2 regions of the Streptomyces sp. NPDC034670 genome follow, and region 2 is predicted to be linked to the other one. Evidence: predicted binding sites of a transcription regulator. Region 2 holds the regulator's gene; the other holds the start of a gene.

Region 1 (5,361 bases), on a different contig from region 2:
TCGCCGAAATCGCCCGCGAGGCCGGCGTCTCCGCGCCGACTGTTTCGAAGGTGCTGAACGGGCGTGCCGACGTCGCCCCCGCCACCCGCAGCCGGGTGGAGGAGCTGCTGCGCTCCCACGGCTACCGGCGCCGCCGCGCCGAGGCGTCCCGCTCGCCCCTGATCGACCTGGTCTTCCACGAGCTGGAGAGCGCCTGGGCGATGGAGGTCATCCGGGGCGTGGAGAACGTGGCCCGGGACGCGGGGCTCAGCGTCGTGCTCTCCGAGAGCGCGGGGCGGCTCACGCCGGGGCGCACCTGGGCCGACCAGGTCGCCGCGCGCCGCCCGCACGGCGTCATCCTCGTCCTGTCCGGCCTCGACGAGTCCGGACGGGCGCTGCTGACCAGCCGCTCCATCCCGTTCGTGGTGATGGACCCGGCCGGGGACCCGGGCATCGACGTGCCCTCCATCGGCGCGACCAACTGGCAGGGCGGGCTCGCCGCCACCCGGCACCTGATCGACCTGGGCCACACCCGGATCGGGGCGATCAGCGGACCCTCGCGGATGATGTGCAGCCGCGCCCGCGTCGACGGCTACCGCGCCGCCCTGGAGACCGCCGGGCTGCCGGTGGACCCCGCCCTGATCGTGACGGGCGACTTCCACCACGAGGCCGGCTACCGGCAGGGCCTCGCCCTGCTGGGCCGGGAGGACCGGCCCACCGCCGTCTTCGCCGGCAACGACCTCCAGGCCCTCGGGCTGTACGAGGCGGCGCGCGAGCTGGGGCTGCGGATCCCCGAGGACCTGAGCGTGGTCGGGTTCGACGACCTGCCGGTGGCCCGCTGGGTGGGGCCGCCGCTGACGACCGTGCGGCAGCCGCTGACGGAGATGGCGGAGGCGGCGGCCAGGCTGGTCCTCGACCTCGGCAGGGGGGAGCAGCCGGCGGCGACCCGGGTGGAGCTGGCGACGAGCCTGGTGGTGCGCAGCAGCACGGGGACGCCGGCGGGGACGTGACCCCGCGGCGCCGACGGGGACGGGCATCCGCCCGGTGGAGCCGGCCGCAGCGGTTCGAAAATTTCGGGGGGCCCGGGAGGGCGGGCCCGGAATTCCCGGAGTCCGGAGTTCCCCGGAGTCCGGGGAACTCCGGGGGTCCCCGGACTCCGGGGAGAACCGTTCCGGGGGTGTTTCCCGTCACCGGCCGGGCACGTGCGCCTGCCTGCGACGGAGCGCCGGGGGTGGTGGAACCGGGGACGACGGGACCGGGGGCGGCGGGCCGGACCCGGCCCGGCGTGCGTCGCCCCGCCCCCGCCGGTCTCACCGCACCGGGTGCCCGAGCAGCATCGTCGGGGCGCCGCCGACGCGGGTCAGGAACACCGTGACGGACGCGGTGCCGTGCGGCTTGGGCAGGACCCTGCGCCGCAGCTCCTCCGGCTCCACCGCCGAGCCGCGCTTCTTGACGGTCAGGGTGCCGACCCGCCGCTCCCGCAGCAGTGCCTTCAGCCTCTTGGCGTTGAAGGGCAGGCGGTCGGTGATCTCGTAGGCGGTGGCGTACGGCGTGCTGTGCAGTTCGTCGGAGGTGACGTAGGCGATGGTCGGGTCGATCAGCCCGCCCTCCAGGTCCGCGGCCACCTCGGCGACCAGGTGGGCGCGGATGACGGCTCCGTCCGGCTCGTACAGGTACCGCCCGACCGGTCGGACCCCGGGGTCCGGGAGCGCGGTGTCCGGTGTCGCGTGGATGCCGGCATCGGCGGGCAGCAGCGTCGCCCGCCGCGCCCCCGGCGTCACACGCGGGCCGAACCACAGCACGGCCTCCTTCACGTCCCCGCCGTCCGAGACCCACTCGGCCGTCGCCTCCGCGGGGATCGCCTCGTGCGGAATGCCGGGTGCGATCTTCAGCAGGCCGAGCGGCGCCCGGAGCGCGGCGGACACGGCCCAGGACAGGGGAGGGGAGTAGGCCTCCGGGTCGAAGATCCGGCCGCGCCCGGAGGAGCGCCGGGCCGGGTCGACGAACACGGCGTCGCATCCGGCCGTGTCCACCTCCGTCACGTCGGCCTCACGCACCTCGATCAGGTCGGCGAGACCGAGCGCGTCGGCGTTGACGCGGGCCGCCTCGCAGGTCAGCGGGTCCCGGTCGACGGCCAGGACCCGGATCCCGGCGCGGGCGAACGCGATCGCGTCACCGCCGATCCCGCAGCACAGGTCGGCGACGGACCGCACCCCCATCGCCCGGAGGCACTCGGCGCGGTGCGTCGCCACGCTCCCGCGGGTGGACTGCTCCACCCCGTTCGGGGTGAAGAACATCCGCCGGGCGTCCTCGGCCCCGAACTTCGCCACCGCCCGCTGCCGCAGCCGCGCCTGGCCGAGCGCCGCCGAGACCAGCTCGGCGGGGTGGTCGCGGCGCAGCCGGGTCGCGACGGCGAGTTCGTGCGCCGGGTCGGTGTCGCGCACCTCGTCGAGGAGGGCGCGGCCTTCGGGGGTGAGGAGCGGGGCGAGGTCGTTCACCGGCTCATTGTGGGCCAGTCGGTGGACCGTGTGCCTCCGGCCGCGGTGTCGGGCCGGGGCGCGGGCGACGGACTGCGAGGATCCGGCTCCATGCGAGTAGTAGTACAAAATGACAAAAAACGGTCCGGTGGCCGGTCGCCGGGCGGTGTGCGGATCGGCCTCGCCGTGCTCGCGCTCGCCACCCTCTTCTCCGCCTGCGGCCGGGACGAGGGCGGTGCCGAGGCTCCGCCGGCGGGCGGCCAGCAGCCCCGGGAGGCGCCCCCGGCCCGCGCCCTCGACTCCTACGCCACGAAACTGCGCGCGGCACACGCCGCGCGGGTCGCCGCCGCGAAGCGCTGGGGGCTGAAGAAGGTGCCCCGGACCGCTCCCGCGGCCCCGCGGAAGAAGCCGCGGATCACCACCCGCGAGGGCTTCGAGGTCGACGGCCACCGCCGGCTGGGCCTGCCCCCGGTCTTCACCACCGTCCCCACCGAGGAGAAGGTCGTCTTCCTCACCATCGACGACGGCGCCGAGAAGGACCCGCGGTTCCTGCGGATGATGAGCGAGCTGAGGATCCCGTACAGCGCCTTCCTCAGCGACTACCTCGTCAAGGAGGACTACGGCTACTTCAAGGAGATGCAGGACCGGGGCGTCGCCCTGCACAACCACACCCTGCGCCACCCCGCCCTGCGCGGCCTGTCCTACGCCCGCCAGAAGCGCGAGATCTGCGGCATGCAGGACGTCATCGAGGAGCGCTACGGCGAGCGCCCGGTCCTCTTCCGCCCGCCCTTCGGCACCTACGACAAGAACACCCTGCGCGCCGCGAAGGCCTGCGGCATCACCCACGTCCCCCTCTGGAACGAGGAGGTCTTCGCCGACCGCTGGGAGTACCGCGAGGGGGACCGCGAGCTGCGCCCCGGCGACATCGTCCTCAGTCACTTCCGGGGCCGCGGGGAGTGGGAGGGCACGATGCCGGACATGATCCGCCGCTTCCTGGACGAGGTCACGGCCGAGGGGTACGCGGTGGGGCGGCTGGAGGACTACCTGTGAGGCGCCGGCCGCCGCCCCGCGCGGACCGGAGGGGCGGGGCCCGCGGACGGGCGGCCGGCGGGGCCGCCTTCCGGGTACCGGGGCCCCGCCCGGCGGTCACCGACGGGCACCGCCCGCTCCCCGGCCCGTCCGGGAGCGCGTCCCCTGCTCGTGGGGCACGGGGGGTCCGGGGGCGGGGCCGTGCGGGCCGGAGCGGGGCCCGGGGCGGCGGCCTCCGGGACGGTCGCCGCGGCACCGGACCCACCCGCGCCCACCCCCGCACACCCGTGCGAAGAACACCCCCGTACCGCCGACGCGCCGCGGGCAATTGGCACTCCGCTTGACCGAGTGCTAATCGCGGTCATAGTCTCGGACCTGGCACTCCCCCCTGGAGAGTGCCAACTACGCGACGGGCAGGTCCGGCACCCGCGACGACGGATCGACCTGGTCGCCACCTCAGACAGTTAACCCCGTGAGATCTCCGAAGGGGGAGGTCGGATCGTGACGACCGCCAGCTCCAAGGTTGCCATCAAGCCGCTCGAGGACCGCATCGTGGTCCAGCCGCTCGACGCCGAGCAGACCACGGCTTCGGGCCTGGTCATTCCGGACACCGCCAAGGAGAAGCCCCAGGAGGGCGTCGTCCTGGCCATCGGCCCGGGCCGCATCGAGGACGGCAAGCGCGTCGAGCTCGACGTGAAGGTCGGCGACGTCGTGCTGTACAGCAAGTACGGCGGCACCGAGGTGAAGTACAACGGCGAGGAGTACCTCGTCCTCTCGGCCCGCGACGTCCTCGCGATCATCGAGAAGTAAGTCACCTCGTAGCAGATGTGCTCGAACTGCGCCCCTGGTCCCCGCAACCGATAAGAAGCCGGGCGCCCGGGGCGCAGTGATTTCACCCAGATTTCCGAGAGGGCTCCCGCTGCCATGGCGAAGATCCTGAAGTTCGACGAGGACGCCCGTCGCGCCCTCGAGCGCGGCGTCAACAAGCTTGCCGACACGGTCAAGGTGACGATCGGCCCCAAGGGCCGCAACGTCGTCATCGACAAGAAGTTCGGCGCCCCCACCATCACCAACGACGGTGTCACGATCGCCCGCGAGGTCGAGATCGAGGACCCGTACGAGAACCTCGGCGCCCAGCTGGTGAAGGAGGTGGCGACCAAGACCAACGACATCGCGGGTGACGGCACCACCACCGCCACCGTCCTGGCCCAGGCCCTGGTCCGCGAGGGTCTGAAGAACGTCGCCGCCGGCGCTTCCCCGGCCGCCCTGAAGAAGGGCATCGACGCCGCCGTCGCCGCGGTCTCCGAGGACCTGCTCGCCTCGGCCCGCCCGATCGACGAGAAGGCCGACATCGCCGCCGTCGCCGCGCTGTCCGCCCAGGACAGCCAGGTCGGCGAGCTCATCGCCGAGGCGATGGACAAGGTCGGCAAGGACGGCGTCATCACCGTCGAGGAGTCCAACACCTTCGGCCTGGAGCTGGACTTCACCGAGGGCATGGCCTTCGACAAGGGCTACCTGTCGCCGTACTTCGTGACGGACCAGGAGCGCATGGAGGCCGTCCTCGACGACCCCTACATCCTCATCACGCAGGGCAAGATCTCCGCGATCGCGGACCTGCTGCCGCTGCTGGAGAAGGTCATCCAGGCCAACGCCTCCAAGCCGCTGCTGATCATCGCCGAGGACGTCGAGGGCGAGGCCCTGTCGACCCTGGTCGTCAACAAGATCCGCGGCACCTTCAACGCCGTCGCCGTCAAGGCCCCCGGCTTCGGCGACCGCCGCAAGGCGATGCTGCAGGACATGGCCGTCCTCACCGGCGCCACGGTCGTCTCCGAGGAGGTCGGCCTCAAGCTCGACCAGGTCGGCCTGGACGTGCTCG
Region 2 (6,873 bases):
CTGCACGATCGGGTGCGGGAAGAGATCGGTCGGTACGGAGGACATGACGGCATGGTGTCACGTCCCCCGGACGCACCCGAAGCGACCCGTCCCCCGGGCGCGGGCCGCTTTCCGGAGCACCGCGGGAGCGGGGCCCGGCCGACCGTGCCCGCCCGGGGGTGCCCCCCGGACCCCGGCAGCGGCCGGCCGCCCCGCGACCGGGCGGCTCACCGCCCGTTGAAGGCGTCCTTCAGCCGCGAGAACAGTCCCTGCTGTCCCGGCTGGAACTGGCCCTGCGGGCGTTCCTCGCCGCGGAGCTTGGCCAGTTCGCGCAGCAGCCGCTCCTGCTCGGGGTCGAGCTTGGTCGGGGTCTGGACCTCGACGTGCACGACGAGGTCGCCCCGGCCGCCGCCGCGCAGGTGCGTGACGCCCCGGCCGTGCAGCGGGATCGACTGGCCGGACTGGGTGCCGGGCCGGATGTCGACCTCCTCCATGCCGTCCAGCGTCTCCAGCGGCACCTTGGTGCCGAGGGCCGCCGCGGTCATCGGGATGGTGACCGTGCAGTGCAGGTCGTCGCCGCGCCGCTGGAAGGTGGGGTGCGGCAGCTCGTGGATCTCGACGTACAGGTCGCCGGCGGGACCGCCGCCCGGCCCGACCTCGCCCTCACCGGCGAGCTGGATCCGGGTGCCGTTGTCGACACCGGCCGGGATCTTGACGGTGAGCGTGCGCCGGGAGCGGATCCGGCCGTCGCCCGCGCACTCCGGGCACGGCGTGGGGACCACGGTGCCGAAGCCCTGGCACTGCGGGCACGGGCGCGAGGTCATGACCTGGCCCAGGAAGGAGCGCGTGACCTGGGAGACCTCACCGCGGCCGCGGCACATGTCGCAGGTCTGCGCGCTGGTGCCCGGAGCGGCGCCCTCGCCGCTGCAGGTGGTGCAGACGATCGCCGTGTCGACCTGGATGTCCTTGGTCGTGCCGAACGCGGCCTCGTCGAGCTCGACCTCGATGCGGATCATCGCGTCCTGGCCGCGGCGGGTGCGCGAGCGCGGCCCGCGCTGCGACGCCGTGCCGAAGAACGCGTCCATGATGTCGGAGAAGTTCCCGAAGCCACCGGCGCCGAAGCCGCCCGCGCCGCCGCCGCCGGACTGCGAGAGCGGGTCGCCGCCGAGGTCGTAGACCTGCTTCTTCTGCGGGTCCGACAGCACCTCGTAGGCGGCGTTGATCTCCTTGAACCGCTCCTGGGTCTTCGGGTCCGGATTGACGTCCGGATGCAGCTCGCGGGCGAGCCGCCGGAAGGCCTTCTTGATCTCTTCCTGCGACGCGTCGCGGCGTACGCCGAGTACGGCGTAGTAGTCCGTGGCCACCTATGACTCCGCCAGGATTTGTCCGACGTACCGTGCCACTGCGCGTACCGCTCCCATCGTTCCGGGGTAGTCCATGCGGGTCGGTCCGACCACGCCGAGCTTGGCGACAGCCTCGCCGCCCGAACCGTAGCCGACCGACACGACGGACGTGGAGTTGAGTCCTTCGTGGGCGTTCTCGTGACCGATGCGGACGGTCACGCCCGGATCCTTCGCCTCGCCGAGCAGCTTGAGGAGCACCACCTGCTCCTCCAGCGCCTCCAGGACGGGCCGGATCGTGAGGGGGAAGTCGTGCCCGAAGCGGGTGAGGTTGGCGGTGCCGCCGATCATCAGCCGCTCCTCGTTCTCCTCGACGAGCGTCTCCAGGAGGGTGGACAGGACCGTCGAGACGGTACCGCGGTCCTCGGCCTCGAAGTCCTCCGGGAGGTCCTCCACCAGGTTCGGCACGTCGGTGAACCGGCGGCCCGCGACCCGGCTGTTGAGCCGTGCGCGCAGGTCCGCCAGGGACGCCTCCCCGAACGGGGCCGGGCAGTCGACCATGCGCTGCTCGACCCGGCCGGTGTCCGTGATCAGCACCAGCATCAGGCGCGCCGGCGCGAGGGACAGCAGCTCCACGTGCCGCACCGTCGAGCGGGTCAGCGACGGGTACTGCACGACGGCGACCTGCCGGGTCAGCTGCGCGAGCAGCCGCACCGTACGGGCCACCACGTCGTCGAGGTCGACGGCGCCCTCGAGGAAGTTCTGGATGGCGCGCCGCTCCGGCGGGCTCATCGGCTTGACGCCGGCGAGCTTGTCGACGAACAGCCGGTAGCCCTTGTCGGTGGGGATGCGGCCGGCGCTGGTGTGCGGCTGGGCGATGTAGCCCTCCTCCTCCAGCGCGGCCATGTCGTTGCGCACGGTGGCCGGGGAGACGCCGAGCCGGTGCCGCTCGGTGAGCGCCTTGGAGCCGACGGGCTCCTCGGTGCCGACGTAGTCCTGGACGATCGCGCGCAGCACCTGGAGTCTGCGTTCGCTGAGCATCGCGCACACCTCCAGTCGCTTCCGCCCGGTAACTTCCCTGGCACTCTTCGCACGCGAGTGCCAGACTTCCCCGGCCCAGTGTACGGCCGGGGGGTACACCTCGGGCAAGGCCGGTCCCGCGCCGCCGCGCCGGGCGGCACGGCGGCGGTAGCGTCCCCGTATGACCGTGACGTGGGAAGAGGCGGGGTGGGAGCGGGTGGCGCCCGGGGTGGGGCGGCGCCGGCTGCCGGGGTGGGACTGCACGGCGGGGCTCGTCGTCGGGGCGGACGCCGTGCTGCTCGTCGACGCGGGCTCGAGTCCGGGCGAGGGCGCACGGTTGCGGGCCGAGGCGCGGGCGCTCACCGGACGCCGTGTGACGCATCTCGCGCTCACCCATCCCCACTTCGACCACGTCCTCGGGGCCGCGGCGTTCGCGGACGCGGAGGTGTTCGGGGCGGCGGGGGCGGGCGCGGCGCCGGCGTACGGGCGGGAGGAGCTGCGCGCGGACGCGGTGCGCCACGGGCTGGACGCGCGGGTGGCCCGGGAGGCCGTGGACGCGCTGGTCCGGCCGCGCCACACGGTGTCCGGCGAGCGGACGCTCGACCTCGGCCCGGACGGCGGCCGGCCGGTGCTGCTGGCGGACGTGGGCCCGGGGCACACGGCCCACGACCTCGCGGTGCTGGTCCCCGGCGACCCGGTGGTGGTCTTCTGCGGCGACCTGGTGGAGGAGTCGGGCGAACCGCAGGCGGGCCCCGACGCCGTCCCGTCCCGCTGGCCGGCCGCCCTGGACCGGCTGCTGGAGCTGGGCGGCGAGGACGCGCGGTACGTCCCCGGCCACGGGGCGGTGGTGGACGCGGCGTTCGTCCGGGCCCAACGCGACGCCCTGGCGGCCCGTTTCGGCGTGTCACGCCACTCCTGACGGGCGGATTCCTCCTATCGTCAGCGGAATGCGCCAGTACTCCGCCGATCTGACCCCTCCGTGGAAGAAGCCGCAGCCGGTGCCCGAGGTCGCGGCCGAGCCCGGCCTGGTGGTGGAGGAGCCCGGCACCGGCTTCTGCGGCGCGGTGATCCGCTGCGAGGCGGGCACGGTGACCCTGGAGGACCGCTTCGGCAAGCACCGCGTGTTCCCGCTGGAGCCGCGCGGCTTCCTGCTGGAGGGCCGCCCGGTGACCCTGGTGCGGCCCGCCGCCGGCCCGCCGCGGCCCACCCGGACGGCGTCCGGTTCGGTGGCCGTCCCCGGCGCCCGCGCGCGGGTGGCCCGCGCGGGGCGCATCTACGTCGAGGGCCGGCACGACGCCGAGCTGGTCGAGAAGGTGTGGGGCGACGACCTGCGCGTCGAGGGCGTGGTCGTGGAGTACCTGGAGGGCGTCGACGACCTGCCGTCCGTCGTCGCGGACTTCGCCCCCGGCCCGGACGCCCGCCTCGGCGTCCTGGTGGACCACCTGGTCCCGGGCAGCAAGGAGTGGCGCATCGCCGAGTCGGTGACGAGCGAGCACGCCCTGGTGGTGGGCCACCCGTACGTCGACGTCTGGGAGGCGGTGAAGCCGGCCTCGCTGGGGATCCCGCGGTGGCCGCGGGTGCCGCGCGGGCAGGACTGGAAGACGGGCGTGTGCCGGGCGCTGGGGTGGCCGGAGGACACGGGGGCGGCCTGGCGGCACGTCCTGTCCCGGGTGCGGTCGTACAAGGACCTGGAGCCGGCCCTCCTGGGCAGGGTCGAGGAGCTGATCGACTTCGTGACCGCGCCGCCGTCCTGACCGGCCGGCCGCTCCCCGCCCCGGCTCCCCGCTCCCCGGACGCCGGGAGCGGCCCGGGGGCAGCGCCCCGGGGGCGGGTGGGGGCGGGGAGGCCCCCGTTCAGTCCACCAGGTCCCGCACCACCGCGTCCGCCAGCAGCCGCCCGCGCAGGGTGAGGGCCGCGCGGCCCTCCTCGTACGGGCCCGGCCGGAGCAGGCCGTCGGCCAGGGCGCGGCGGGCGGCCCCCAGGCCCTCCGGGCGGAGGAGGGAGAGGGGGACGCCCTCCTCGAGGCGCAGTTCGAGGAGGATCCGCTCCACCCGGCGGTCCTCGTCCGACAGGACCTCGCGCCCGGCCCCCGGCGACCGTCCCGCCGCCAGCGCCGCCGCGTACGCCCCGGGGTGCTTCACGTTCCACCAGCGCACGCCGCCGACGTGGCTGTGGGCGCCGGGGCCCGCGCCCCACCAGTCGGCGCCGCGCCAGTACAGCTCGTTGTGCAGGCAGCGGGCCGCCTCGGAGGTGGCCCAGTTCGACACCTCGTACCAGGCGAAGCCCGCCGCCGACAGGGTCTGCTCGGCGATGAGGTAGCGGTCGGCGTGCACGTCGTCGTCGGTCGCCGGGACCTCGCCGCGCCGGATGCGGCGGGCGAGCTGCGTGCCCTCCTCGACGATCAGGGCGTACGCCGAGACGTGGTCGGGTCCCGCCCCGAGGGCCGCGTCCAGCGAGGCCCGCCAGTCGTCGTCGGACTCGCCGGGGGTGCCGTAGATCAGGTCGAGGTTGACGTGCTCGAAGCCCGCCGCGCGGGCCTCGGCGACGCACGCCTCGGGCCGGCCGGGGGTGTGGGTGCGGTCCAGGACCCGCAGCACGTGCCGCCGGGCGCTCTGCATGCCGAAGGAGATCCGGTTGAAGCCGCCGGCCCGCAGGGTGGCCAGGTAGGCCGGGTCGACCGACTCCGGGTTGGCCTCGGTGGTCACCTCCGCGTCCGCCGCCAGCCCGAACTCGTCGCGGATCGCCCCCAGCATCCGCACCAGGTCCTCGGCGGCCAGCAGGGTGGGCGTGCCGCCGCCGACGAACACCGTGCGCACCTCGCGCGGGTCGTCGCCGAGGACCTTGCGGGCCAGGCGGATCTCGTCGGTCAGGGTCTCGGCGTAGTTGTCGCGGGAGGCCAGCACCCCGCCGGTGCCGCGCAGCTCGGTCGCGGTGTAGGTGTTGAAGTCGCAGTAGCCGCAGCGGGTCGCGCAGTACGGGACGTGCAGGTAGAACCCGAGGGGGCGGTCGGCGGCCCCGGCGAGCGCGGACGCGGGCAGCGCGCCGTCGGCGGGGACGGGCTCGCCGTCGGGGAGTGCGGAAGGCATGTGCTCCATTGTCCCGCACCCGGCGCGTCGCCCCCGTGTCACTCGGCCTGGAGCACCAGCAGGGCGAGGTCGTCCGCGGGCGGGAGGGCGCCGAACTCGTGCACGAGCCGGGTGATGCGTTCCGCTATCGGGCCGGCGTCCAGGCCCGCGCAGTCCGCCAGGGCCGCGGCCAGCCCGTCGCCGTCGTCGAACTGGCGGGAGCCGGAGCGCCGCTCGGTGACACCGTCGGTGACACAGAGCAGGGTGTCGCCGGAGCGCAGCTCGAAGGTCTCGCTGGTGTAGGTGACGTCCTCGACGACCCCGAGCAGGGTCTGCGGCCGGGCGACGGCACGGACCGTGCCGTCGGGGGCGAGCAGCAGGGGCAGGGGGTGGCCGGCGGAGGCGAGGGTGCAGCGGACGCCGCCGTCGACGGGGACGAGCTCGCCGTAGAGGAGGGAGAGGAAACGGGTCTGCGGGCCGTCGCCGGGGGCGGTCGGGCGGGCGCCGGCGGCGACGAGCGCGCGGGCGGCGGCGTCGGCGGCCTCCGTGGCGTCGTCGAGGAGCAGCTGGTTGAGGCGGTCGAGGACGTCGGCGACGCGGTAGCCCTCACGGGCGAGCAGCCGCAGCCAGGGCCGGACCAGCCCGATGACCACGGCGGCCTCCGGGCCCTTGCCCTGGACGTCGCCGAGGACGAAGCACCAGCGGTCCCGGCCGGCCGGGAAGAGGTCGTAGAAGTCCCCGCTCGGTCCGCCCTTGTCGTAGGGCTCGTGGACGAGGGCGCTGCGCACGCCCGGGATCTCGGCGACGGCGCCGGGCAGCAGTCCGCGCTGGAGCACCGCGCTGATGGTGGCCTGGCGGGCGTACTGCCGGGCGGCGCCGATGGCCAGGGCGACCCGGCGGCCGAGGTCCTCCACGAGTCCGGTGATCTCGTCGGGGAACCGGTCGATCCCGGCCCGCCCGATCACCAGGGTGCCCAGAGGGCGCCCGCCGGCGGCCAGGGGGTAGGCGAGGGCCGCGCCGGGCGGGTCGTGGGCGGGCGGGGCCGCGCCGGCGCCGTCGGGGGTGCCGGGCGCCGTGTCCGGCCAGGGATAGGGGACGGGGCCCGGGCACAACGGGTCGCCCGGCTGCGGGGGGTTGCGCTCCAGGGCCCGGCGCAGTTCCTCGACGCGGTCCTCGCCGGCGTGCCAGACCCGGGCCGGCGGGGCCCCGCGGTCCCGGGTCCCCTCGCCGTCCCGGACGCCGCGGCCGGTGGTCCCGTCCTCCAGCCACACCGCGCACCAGTCCGCCAGCCGGGGGACGATCAGCTGCCCGGTGAGCGCGGCGACCAGGTCCTCGTCCAGCTGGCCGGCGAGCAGGTCGGAGGCCTCGGCGAGGAAGGACAGGGCTCCGCGCCCCAGCCAGGCCCCGTCCCGCCCGGGCCGCCGGGCGAGCCAGTCGTCCCCGTACGAGCCGCCGCGCCAGGCGTCCCG

What was found. Region 2 encodes HrcA, which represses chaperone genes, less so after heat shock. Its sites were predicted from a motif close to TTNGCACTCNGNNNNNCNGAGTGCNAA; they were not measured.
Region 1: groES (co-chaperone GroES) is a predicted target of HrcA. The motif match lies at 3,814-3,840, and genes of this name have one in related genera.

Annotation. Positions count from the first base shown of each region.
Region 1 covers NZ_JBVITR010000028.1:75,479-80,839, reverse strand. The annotation lists gene ACZ56B_RS19605 (LacI family DNA-binding transcriptional regulator) at 1-989, shown strand, start outside; gene ACZ56B_RS19600 (THUMP-like domain-containing protein) at 1,290-2,477, opposite strand; gene ACZ56B_RS19595 (polysaccharide deacetylase family protein) at 2,568-3,506, shown strand; gene groES (co-chaperone GroES) at 3,987-4,295, shown strand; gene groL (chaperonin GroEL) at 4,410-5,361, shown strand, end outside.
Region 2 covers NZ_JBVITR010000026.1:84,702-91,574, forward strand. The annotation lists gene ACZ56B_RS18880 (nitronate monooxygenase) at 1-45, opposite strand, end outside; gene dnaJ (molecular chaperone DnaJ) at 207-1,343, opposite strand; gene hrcA (heat-inducible transcriptional repressor HrcA) at 1,344-2,360, opposite strand; gene ACZ56B_RS18895 (MBL fold metallo-hydrolase) at 2,521-3,258, shown strand; gene ACZ56B_RS18900 (DUF3097 domain-containing protein) at 3,287-4,093, shown strand; gene hemW (radical SAM family heme chaperone HemW) at 4,193-5,425, opposite strand; gene ACZ56B_RS18910 (SpoIIE family protein phosphatase) at 5,464-6,873, opposite strand, start outside.